2 regions of the Veillonella sp. AF13-2 genome follow, and region 1 is predicted to be linked to the other one. Evidence: riboswitches for the same ligand, from Rfam matches in the RefSeq annotation. Region 1 holds a riboswitch; the other holds the start of a gene.

Region 1 (5,623 bases):
GGATGAATCGCTGTAAATGGAGTGGCATGGCTATTATTGATGCACTTATTACCTTGCCGCTTGTATTGCCACCAGTTGTTGTTGGCTTTGCTCTTCTCATGGTGTTTACGCCAGGCTATGCCTTTGGCGCATGGCTTGAGGCGCATGGGATGAGCGTTGTGTTTGCCGCATCTGGGGCGGTGGTAGCATCTTCAGTTATTGCGTTTCCATTATTTTATCAGACGGTGCGTTCTGCATTACAATCTGTCGATCATAATATGGAGGACGTAGCGCGCACATTGGGTGCTTCAGAGTTACGTATCTTTTTTACTATTTCTGTACCACTCGCTTGGAAAGGCATTTTGACGGGCAGTATTTTAGCATTTTGTCGTGCTATGGGCGAATTTGGAGCTACAATCTTGATTGCCGGTAATATTCCACGGGTAACACGCACCATGCCACTTGCTATCTACTCTTATGTAGAGGCAGGGCAGTACATGGATGCCTTTGAATTAGTTATATATATATGTGTTCTTACATTGGCATTGTTGAGCGGGATTCACCTCATCACAAAGGGGTCCTTGTTCCGGCACATTGATAATAATTAGGAGGTCCGATGATTACATTTTCCTTTACCGTAGCTAGACCTTCTGTGACTGTGAAAGCCGATGGTGTATTTTCTTCTGGTATTACCGTGTTAACAGGCCAATCTGGCAGTGGTAAAAGTACATTTATTAAGTGCATTGCAGGTCTTGTGAAACCGACTACAGGTAGCATTCAATATGATGAAACTATATGGGTTGATCGCGACAAAAAAATCTGGGTACCTGCTCAAGAACGTCAAGTTGGCTATATGCCACAAGGTAATATCGTATTTCCACATTTATCGGTGGAACATAATATTACCTATAGTAAACGAGGCACGTCAGAGATGTGTGACAGCTTATTAAAACGCTTAGGCCTTGAGAAATATCGTAAAACGAAAGCAGGTAGCTTGTCTGGTGGTGAGCAGCAACGCGTTGCATTGGGGCGTGCTCTTTACTCTAAACCAACCATCTTGCTTCTTGATGAACCATTATCTGCACTAGACTGGAATTTACGTAAGCATGTTCGAGAGGATCTTGTTTCCATTATTCGCGAATGGGATGTGCCATGTGTATGGGTTACCCATGATGAAAGCGAAGCCGAAATGGTTGGAAATCGGCACTGGACCTGTGAAGATGGGCTTATAGTAAGGTGTTAGCAGTTTTACTTATGAATCCAACGATGGATGTTACGATAAATGCTATTGTAAAGGCTGGTAGTGTTGCACCTATGGAGCTTTCACTATGCAACATATAATGGTATAAACCTACGGCTATAGCCCAAATCAACCCGCGAACTAGATAAGCCGATAGCGTTTGCACTTGTTGGCGATTGACAAAATAGTCTGCCAACAAGATGGCAATCATTGGAGCAAAGACGGATCCGATGAGATATAGGAATTCTGTAATATCGTCCATCGGATATAGGATGGCTGCAATGGCGCCGACAATGGTTACGATAACAGCTACGCCTTTACTAGATGCTCCATTATAGATAGTCGTACTAGATACGCCAGCTGAGTAAGCGTCCATGAAGGTCGTAGTTACAGTGGAGAAGATAATGACGATGAGTCCTGCAAGACCAAGGCCTGCGTTCATCATAATAGTAATGATAGAGTCCCCACCGCCGAAGATCGCCGCGCTAAGGCCCAAGGTGTACATGGCGACACTCGTTACCGTGTAGATGGTAGCACTTGTTAGTGATGCGGAGAAAGGGCTTTTGCTTTCACGAGTATAATCACTGATGAGAGGTAGCCAAGACAGTGGTATAGCGATTGATAGCTCAAGGGCTGCTATAAAGCTCATATTGCCATTAGTCATGAAGCTACTGTCACTAGGCCATTGAGAAATCATGTGAACTCCCATGTAGAGTGTGAGGCCTAGTAATAAAACAGATACGATAGCTTGAATATAGCCTGTATTGTGGAGACCGATGAAGAGCCATAAAATGACGAGCGCCCCAATAGCAATAGTCCAAATCATAGGAGATAGGGGCGCCAGCTCTTGTAAGGCAAGCATAGCATCGTAAATCATGATACTAGTCCAACCGATTAGTTGGATCATATTTAAAAAGGCAAAGCCCTTTGCCCCTAAGGGACCAAAGCTAAAGGCTGTCGTGTTCATACTGCCTTGCCGCAAACGGCCACCGATGAGTCCTGCTCCAAAGAGCAGAATACCGCCGATGATATGGCCTAAGATGATGGCATATAGTCCTTGAGTGAGGCCTAAGGGTGCCAGATAGGTGCCGGTCATAATCTCCGCTATAGATAGGGCGGCACCAAACCATATCATGGCGAACTGTGGTTGTGTAATGTGTGTATCTGTCATACGTCCTCCTTGCCAGGAAGTCATAGAAAAAGCCGAGCTCATGGGAACTCGGCTTTTAATCCTCTATGTTCCCTACGTTGGCATTATCCAAATCAGGTTATGGGTTAAAGCATTAGCTTACTCTCAGCCCACTCGTGTGAGCACCCCGTTATGGCTTCATTATACGAGGTGGTGGGAGAACCGTCAATTCTTTTGTTGCATAGATTGTATAATGATGTTATAACTAGAGTATAAAAATATATGGCCACTAGGGGTGCTTTTGCTGAGATTGATCATTCAAAACCCTAGACCTGATCCAGATAATACTGGCGTAGGGAAGTGGAATGAAACATAATACCAAACTATTACGAGACCATTCCATTTGAGGTGGTCTCATTTTTTATTTAGTTGGAGGTATTATGAAAAAACTGATTATTGCTAGTATATGTGTGGCCTTGGGTGTCGTCTTATCGACTACGTCGATTCCGATTGGGCCTGCTCGAATTTTTCCATTTCAACATATGATAAATGTGATTTTAGCCGTTGTAGTAGGGACGAGATTCTCTGTAGGTGCCGCCTTTAGTACCTCTTGTTTACGTAATGTACTAGCGCTAGGTTCTCCCTTAGCCTTTCCAGGCAGTATGATTGGCGCTTGGTTATCTGCGTATCTATATAAGAAGTACAATGCCATATGGGCGGCGGCTTTAGGAGAAATCATAGGTACAGGTCTTCTCGGGGCTCTTATTAGCTATCCAATTGCTAACTTCTTACTAGGTAAACCGTTGGCGTTGTTGACTTTGATTACATCCTTCTCCATGAGCTCTATTAGCGGAGCTTGTATTGGCTTCGTGGTATTACAAATCTTATCTCGACGTAATTTGTTACATAAGGAGGCATAATGAAACTACATACAGCATTAACAATTGCCGGTACCGACCCTAGTGGTGGCGCTGGCATTATGGCCGATCTAAAATCCTTCCAAAGCCGCCATGTATATGGTATGGCAGTGGTTACCTCCGTAGTAGCCCAAAATACAACAGGGGTTCACCACGTAGAACACCTATCGCTAGAAAGCATAGAAAAACAGTTACACGATGTATATTCAGATATTCTTCCTCAAGCCGTTAAGACAGGTATGATTGCTTTACCAGAGATGATGGATCTCATCTATCCTTATGTGAGTAAGAACATCCCTTATGTGATGGATCCAGTTATGATTGCCACCAGCGGTGATCGACTTGTATCGGATGAGGCCGTCGATTTCTTAAAATCTAAACTCATTCCGGTCGCTACAGTTATTACACCTAATCGTAGCGAGGCAGAGGTGTTAGCGGATATGTCTATCTCTTGTGAAAGTGACATTACAACAGCAGCTAAGCGTATTTTACATGAATTAGGACCTCGAGTGGTTATTATAAAAGGCGGCCATATTGGAGATGATGCTACGGATTATGCTTTCACCAAAGATGGAGATGTGCGTACGTGGACAAGTCCTAAATATGATACTGTTCATACTCACGGTACGGGTTGCACCTTCTCGGCGGTTATTACGGCAGAGCTCGCCAAAGGGCGTGATGTAATGGATGCAATTGGCATTGCAAAGAACTATATTTCCCTTGCGATTAAGCATAATCCAGCACTTGGAAATGGCTGTGGACCTGTTAATCATATGGCTTATGGGTTATTGGTAAATGGCCCTCAAACGATGGATGAACTTTTGAAAAATGACTAGAGGAGATAGTTATATGACCTACAACAATCCAAATATAAATGGTTCAAATTGGTCCGAACTGAATATATTAGAGTCTCTACGCAAAAAAAATCCTCTTGTTATTTGTATTACCAATGATGTGGTGCGGACCTTTACAGCTAACGGTTTGCTAGCCATCGGTGCATCACCCGTGATGAGTGAGTGTAGCGAAGACTTAAAAGACCTTATCGTTCATGCTTCTGCACTGCTCATCAATATTGGGACCGTTACACCAGATAAGGTTACTTATTACAAAGAGGCTGTTAAATTAGCGAAGGCTCATGAGGTACCCATTATACTAGACCCTGTGGGTTGTCACGCCGGGGCTTATCGATTATCTGTTGTTTTAGACTTGATTAAAACTGGTGCTATTTCGTTGCTACGAGGGAACCAAAGTGAAATTAAAGCCATCTATGATGCTCTTAATACAAATCATAAGATTGATAGTTCTCTTTCGGGTAAGGGTGTAGATGGAGAACAAGTTGAGGATAGCGCAATTATAACGTATCGTCTTGCACGCCAAATTAACTGTCCTGTCGTCGCAACGGGGGAAGAGGACTACGTTTCTGATGGAACTCGCGTATTTGCAGTTCCTCATGGTCACTCAATCATGACAGCGGTAACAGGGACCGGCTGTCTATTAGGAGCTGTCTTAGCTGCATTCTTTAGTTCCTATTATCCATTTATGGATAACCTGTCTATCGGTGAGTTTCTTGCGTATGCACTGGCTTACTATGGACTTGCTGGTGAAAGTGCGGTTAAGGTGAGCGGTGTAAAACCTGGCATCTTTAGTGTGGCATTTATGGATGCCTTATATGAATTCGATGATGCGATGCTTTTATCTAAAAATCGAATACGCCCCGTAGTTGTACCTGATCAATTAAAGGTATATTTTATTAGTGGTACACAGGATGTAGGATTTAATGAAAGACATTTATTGGACACTGTTGAAGCTGCTTGTCGGGGTGGCGTTACATGCTTTCAGTTTAGAGAGAAGGGCATAGGAACATTAGAAGGACAACAGAAACTAGAATTAGCTCAGCAGTTAAAAGAAATTTGTGCCGTGTATAATGTGCTTTATATTATTAATGACGATGTAGACTTAGCAGTGGCTGTTAATGCTGATGGTGTTCACGTAGGACAAGAGGATATGCGTTTAGAAGACGTTCGTAATCTTGTAGGAAATAAGGTTGTTGGTATATCCATTCATTCTGTGGAGGAACTTCATAAGACTGATGTAGTGTATGCAGATTGTGTCGGTGTAGGTCCTATGTATGCTACAAGTAGCAAACCTGATGCACAAGAGCCATGCGGACCAGATTGTATTACTGAGTTACGAGCAGAAGGCTTAACATTACCTTGTGTTGGTATAGGTGGGATTACGTTAGCTAACGCAACGCCTGTTTTGCAAGCTGGTGCCAGTGGAGTAGCCGTAATATCTGCTATTGCTCATGCAGATAATCCATATGAAGCAGCAGAAGAATTTAAAAATTTAGTAGATAAA
Region 2 (5,623 bases), 120 kb from region 1:
CCTTTGTAACCATCATAAGAACTCGGTCTAAAGCCTCTTGCGGGTCTTTAATGAAAGCACCTACTTCTGTACGAGGGACCAATGTTCCCTCCTCTGTATAGCCACGATCGGCAAACACTTCCTGTATAACAGGAATACCTCGTCGCTGTGCCTCTTGAGCAATATAGCTACCACTCAATACCATGATCGCGATATTAGGATTTACCGCTTGTAAACCATCTAAAATTGCATCGGCTAGTACAGGCGTAACACAGGCTGTATTGTAAAAAGCACCATGTAGTTTCATATGCTGTAAAGTAATGTCATAACTATCACAAAAAGCTTGAAGTGCACCTAGTTGGTACATCATATAGGCTTTTGCCTCAGCAGGACTTACTGCCATCGCACGACGACCAAATCCCATCAAATCTGGATAACCAGGATGCGCCCCTACGGCAACTCCTTTTTCTTTACATATACAAACAGTCGCATCCATAATAAGAGGATCTCCAGCGTGCCAACCACAAGCAATATTAGCACTTGTTACGTGATTTAATACTTCACTATCCATGCCTAATGTATAGTTACCAAAACTTTCGCCTAAATCACTATTTAAATCTACATAATGAGACATATACTATTACCTCTCCATCTTCATTTATTTTATAAATTCTATAGAATATCGAATTTAATGATACGATTATACTAAATAAACCTATATCTTAGCAAGGATATTTATCAAATCTACAAAATTATTTTATAAATACAAAAACCACAAGATTAAAATCTTGTGGTTTGTATGTATACTCTTTTTTATCTGACCCTACTATATCCCATCATGAGCTCATAAATAGTATTTTGTATATTATCCGATTCTGTTATTTCAGAAACGGCACAAATAAAATCGGGATGCGCTTGCCAAACGGTATCAGCATTTGTGGTTTTAATGCCCCCAACAGCAACAATGGGAGCCTTACTAAACTGCTTTGCCCAATATATATAAGAAATTCCTACAGGATTAGCATTGGGTTTTGTTTGTGTAGAAAAAATAGGCCCTACCCCAATATTACCTATAGTAAATGTATCCAATATATCAATTACCTCCTACAAAGCTAACGATTTCTAATCTGTCAGCAGCCGTTAATTTAGTGGTTGTATATGCTTCCTTACTAAGAATCTCTCCATTAAGCTCAACTACAAAGTGTTTACCAGAATAGCCTAATTCATCAAGAATCAAATGAAGTTGCTCACCTACAACATACTTTGGCTCTCCATTAACAATCAAATCCATAATGACCTCCCATATGAAAAAGCTTATAAAATATCAATATATTCTTCTTGTAAAGCTTTATTCATACTGCGTACAGCACAGAATTTGCCACACATAGAACAGGTTTCACTATGGTCTTCCTCCGGTGCTCTACTTTCACGAATAGAACGAGCCCGTTCCGGATCAATGGCACAAGCATATTGTGCTTCCCAGTCGAGAACTTGACGCGCCTTAGCCATAATGTCGTCTATATCTCTTGCATTAGTAATACCACGAGCAATATCTGCAGCATGCGCCGCTATTTTGAAAGCCATAATTCCATCTTTTACATCATCTGCATTTGGTAAGGCTAAATGTTCCGCTGGTGTAACGTAGCACAAGAATGACGCCCCATGCATACCTGCTACAGCACCACCAATGGCAGCTGTAATATGGTCGTAACCAGGAGCAATATCTGTTACGAGCGGTCCCAACACATAGAAGGGCGCTCCATCACACAAGGACTCTTGTATTTCCATATTCATTTGTATTTGATGTAAAGGTACATGCCCAGGTCCTTCAATCATAGCTTGTACACCATATTGTTTCGCTCGTTTTGCCAATTCACCAAGCCTTACAAGCTCTTCAATTTGGCACACATCAGTTGCATCCGCCAAGCAACCTGGACGACAAGCATCACCTAAAGACAAAGTAACATCATATTCTTTGCAAATCTTTAAGATTTCATCAAAGTATTCATAGAATGGATTTTCATGGCCTGTCATGCTCATCCATGCAAATACCAAACTGCCTCCGCGGCTAACAATATTAAGCAACCGTTTATGATTCTTGATTTGATCTATTGTTTTTCTCATAATACCACTGTGGATAGTAATAAAATCTACACCATCTTGAGCGTGTAATCGGATAGTGTCCAAGAAATCTTGAGCTGTTAATTCACCTAAATCTTTTTGATGATGAATGACACTATCATAAATAGGCACCGTACCAATCATTACTGGCGATGTCTCAATTAATTTACGTCTAAAAATACGAGTGTCACCATGAGTGGAAAGATCCATGATCGACTCTGCGCCAAGTCTAATAGCTCGATTAACCTTTTCAATTTCACTATCATAATCAGTAACGTCTTTCGATGTACCTAAATTAACATTGACTTTCGTTCTAAGGCGTTTGCCAATCCCCTCAGGCGAAATACTAGTATGTTGCTTGTTACAAGGAATAACAACCTTTCCTGCTGCCACTAGTGAACGTAATACCTCTTCATCCATACGTTCTTTTTCCGCAACTACTTTCATTTCCTTCGTAACTACACCAGCCACAGCAGATTCCAATTGAGTCATAAACATTTTACATCCTCCTATATAAAAGACATATATAGTTAGGTATGCAAAAATGGGTATCGAACAAAATGATCGATACCCATATTAAGTATTAGCGTGCTTCCTACGCGGGCATGATCCCGATCAGGTATAAAGGTCAGGTGCTCGCAGCCCTTTCTCAGCCTATATAATAGGCTCCCTTGCATACTCACTATATAATTATGCTATTAATATTACTACTTTATTCAGATTTGTCAAATGATTATTCTGACACTTTTACGTCTATTCTTTATTTCTCAGCCTTATCTTGGTCTTTGCTATCATCGGAATCTGCTTTTTCAGAGATTACAATATGACCATCCTTAACATCGGCAAGCAAGTGTTTAGCATCGATGTGATCCAAGTAGAAATCAGTTACATTATCGCGGATTTCAGATTCGATAACACGACGTAATGGACGAGCGCCCATAGTTTTGTCATACCCTTGTTCCATCAACAATTCTTTAGCTTCATCTGATACATCAAGAGTGATATCTTTTTTGGCTAAAGTTTTATTCACTTGATCAAGCATCAAATCTACAATTTTTTTCAAATCTTCTTTGCTCAATTGATTGAACTCGATAACTGCGTTGAAACGGTTCAAGAACTCTGGACGGAAGAATGGAGCAATGCGTTCCATTACATCTACTTTATTTTCATCATCATTGTCATTACCATAACCGAAACCTGCATTGGATGTAGCAATGATAACAGTATTTTTAAAGTTTACTGTGTTACCTTGACCATCTGTTAAGCGACCATCGTCCAATACTTGTAAAAGTAATGTAATAACTTGAGGGTCTGCTTTTTCGATTTCATCGAATAATACGATGGAATAAGGATTACGACGTACGCGTTCAGTTAATGTGTTAGAGTTATCTTCATAACCAACATACCCAGCTGTAGCGCCGATTAATTTAGATACGGCTGTGCGATCACTATATTCGGACATATCCAAGCGAATGATTGCATCTTTGTTACCAAACATATCTAGAGCTAATTGTTTAGCTAATTCTGTTTTACCAACGCCAGTAGGACCTACGAATAAGAAGCTACCAATTGGACGGTTGCCTTCGTCAAAGCCTGCACGGTTACGACGAATTGCTTTAGATACGGCTTCTACTGCTTTATCCTGACCAATTACATGAGCTTCTAAACGAGATTTCATGTCTTTCAAGCGTTCGATATCGGATGCCCCCATTTGAGATACAGGGATACCTGTCATTCTTTCAACGGCTTCTGCTACATCGTTGACCTTAGCCACTACCTTTTGATTTTCTGTATGGTTATCAAGCTCTGCTTGTAACTTTTGAATACGCATTTTTTCATTGATTGCAGATTCATAGTCTTCTTTTTGAGCATATTCCTCTTGTTTTGCTTTAGCATCAGCAATATCTGCTTCCAATGTTTTAATATCTGTTACAGGATGTTGAGATGCCAAGTGAGCTGCTGTTACATCGATTAAATCAATAGCTTTATCAGGCAAGCTACGTTGTGGAATATACTGTACGGAATAATCTACAGCTGCTTTCAACACCGCATCTGGCAATTCAATATTATGATGCGCTTCGTATAATGGACGAATGCCTTGTAAGATTTTGAAAGTATCCTCTGCAGATGGCGCGTTTACCTTTACCTCATTAAAACGACGAGCGAGAGCCGCGTTTTTCATGATTGTATTACGGTATTCATCTTGTGTTGTAGCACCAATTACAGTCATTTCACCACGAGACAAGGCAGGTTTTAAGATATCTGCCAAGCCTTTGGAGCCTTGACCATCACCGGTAGAACCAGCACCCAAAATTTGGTGGATTTCGTCGAAGAACAAGATAATATTGCCAGCGGCTTTTACCTCTTTAATAAGATTTTGAATGTTTTCTTCAAAGGAACCACGGTATTGAGTACCAGCTTCCAATCCGGAAATATCGATAGAAATGATTTCTTTATTTTTAATAGCTGCTGGAACATCACCATTTACAATAGCTTGTGCCAAGCCTTCTACTACTGCAGTTTTACCAACACCAGCATCACCTACAAGTACAGGATTATTTTTAGTACGACGTGCTAAGATTTCTGCTGTTTCTTGGATTTCTTTATTACGTCCAATTACAGGATCAAGTTTACCATCACGAGCTTGTTGAGTTAAGTTTGTCCCCAAACGAGCAAGGATGCCATCTTGTTTAATTTTACCTTGTTGCGCAGCTTGAGCAGCTTGCATTTCTTCATTAGATGGTAAGCGACCAGTTTGACGATAAAACGCAAATTCTTCTGGAGTTACTTCGCGACCATTAATCTTATAACTACGTCGTTCTGTGGAATAACCACCCATATTACCCATCAATTGATTAAACAAATCATTCATGCTAGAAAATTCATTACCAAAGTTGTTAAAGTTGTTGTTCATATATTTTACCCCCTCATACATCATAGAGTTTAACTATTTGACTAATACTATTTTTACTGGGTTTATTTACCCTACGACATTATAATAACCTTTAAAAGTCAAAAAGTCAATATATCAAAACGTAATTTTTTGACTTTTATTTTGACTAATTCGAATTATGAGGAAAGAATGTAGATAAATACTGAATTTATAGGATGCGATTAAAGCTGAACTTTTGAGTGATTTATTATAAATGCAAAAAGACCATTCGATGAATGGTCTTTTTTTCAGAAGCTCAATATAAAAATATTGTTAATATATGAATCTATATCTAATTTAAAATAGCTAATAGGTTACTATAATCTTCCCAAAAAATATTCTCTGTAATTAAATCCCTTACTTGCCAACGTCTTTTCTTTAAATCAAAATTTAATATAAGGTAAACAACAGACTGTTCTTTATAAGTTTCATATATTAGAGGAGAAAGATATATTCTATTTTTTATAATCTCTTGAAGCTTTTTTAGTTTTTTTACTATTTTATTGTAATATTGTATATCAACAATTGGATCCCCAATAGTAGAATAACCTAACCCATTCATTGAGACAAAAATTTTCTCTCCATTTTTAG

The links. Region 1 has a riboswitch for thiamine pyrophosphate ahead of cytX (putative hydroxymethylpyrimidine transporter CytX). Riboswitches for the same ligand answer to the same signal wherever they lie in the genome.
Region 2: it holds a riboswitch for thiamine pyrophosphate, as region 1 does, so the genes downstream of both, thiC (phosphomethylpyrimidine synthase ThiC) here and cytX (putative hydroxymethylpyrimidine transporter CytX) in region 1, are expected to answer to the same signal.

What each region holds. Positions count from the first base shown of each region.
Region 1 is NZ_QTMT01000003.1:294,132-299,754, forward strand. It holds gene modB (molybdate ABC transporter permease subunit) at 1-587, shown strand, start outside; gene DWV85_RS07200 (ATP-binding cassette domain-containing protein) at 596-1,222, shown strand; gene cytX (putative hydroxymethylpyrimidine transporter CytX) at 1,206-2,390, opposite strand; TPP riboswitch at 2,443-2,548, opposite strand; TPP riboswitch at 2,630-2,724, shown strand; gene thiW (energy coupling factor transporter S component ThiW) at 2,789-3,268, shown strand; gene thiD (bifunctional hydroxymethylpyrimidine kinase/phosphomethylpyrimidine kinase) at 3,268-4,101, shown strand; gene thiM (hydroxyethylthiazole kinase) at 4,115-5,623, shown strand, end outside.
Region 2 is NZ_QTMT01000003.1:417,227-422,849, reverse strand. It holds gene DWV85_RS07860 (5-oxoprolinase subunit PxpA) at 1-613, opposite strand, end outside; gene DWV85_RS07855 (thiamine phosphate synthase) at 793-1,068, opposite strand; gene thiS (sulfur carrier protein ThiS) at 1,073-1,270, opposite strand; gene thiC (phosphomethylpyrimidine synthase ThiC) at 1,294-2,598, opposite strand; TPP riboswitch at 2,676-2,783, opposite strand; gene DWV85_RS07840 (ATP-dependent Clp protease ATP-binding subunit) at 2,861-5,014, opposite strand; gene DWV85_RS07835 (hypothetical protein) at 5,325-5,623, opposite strand, start outside.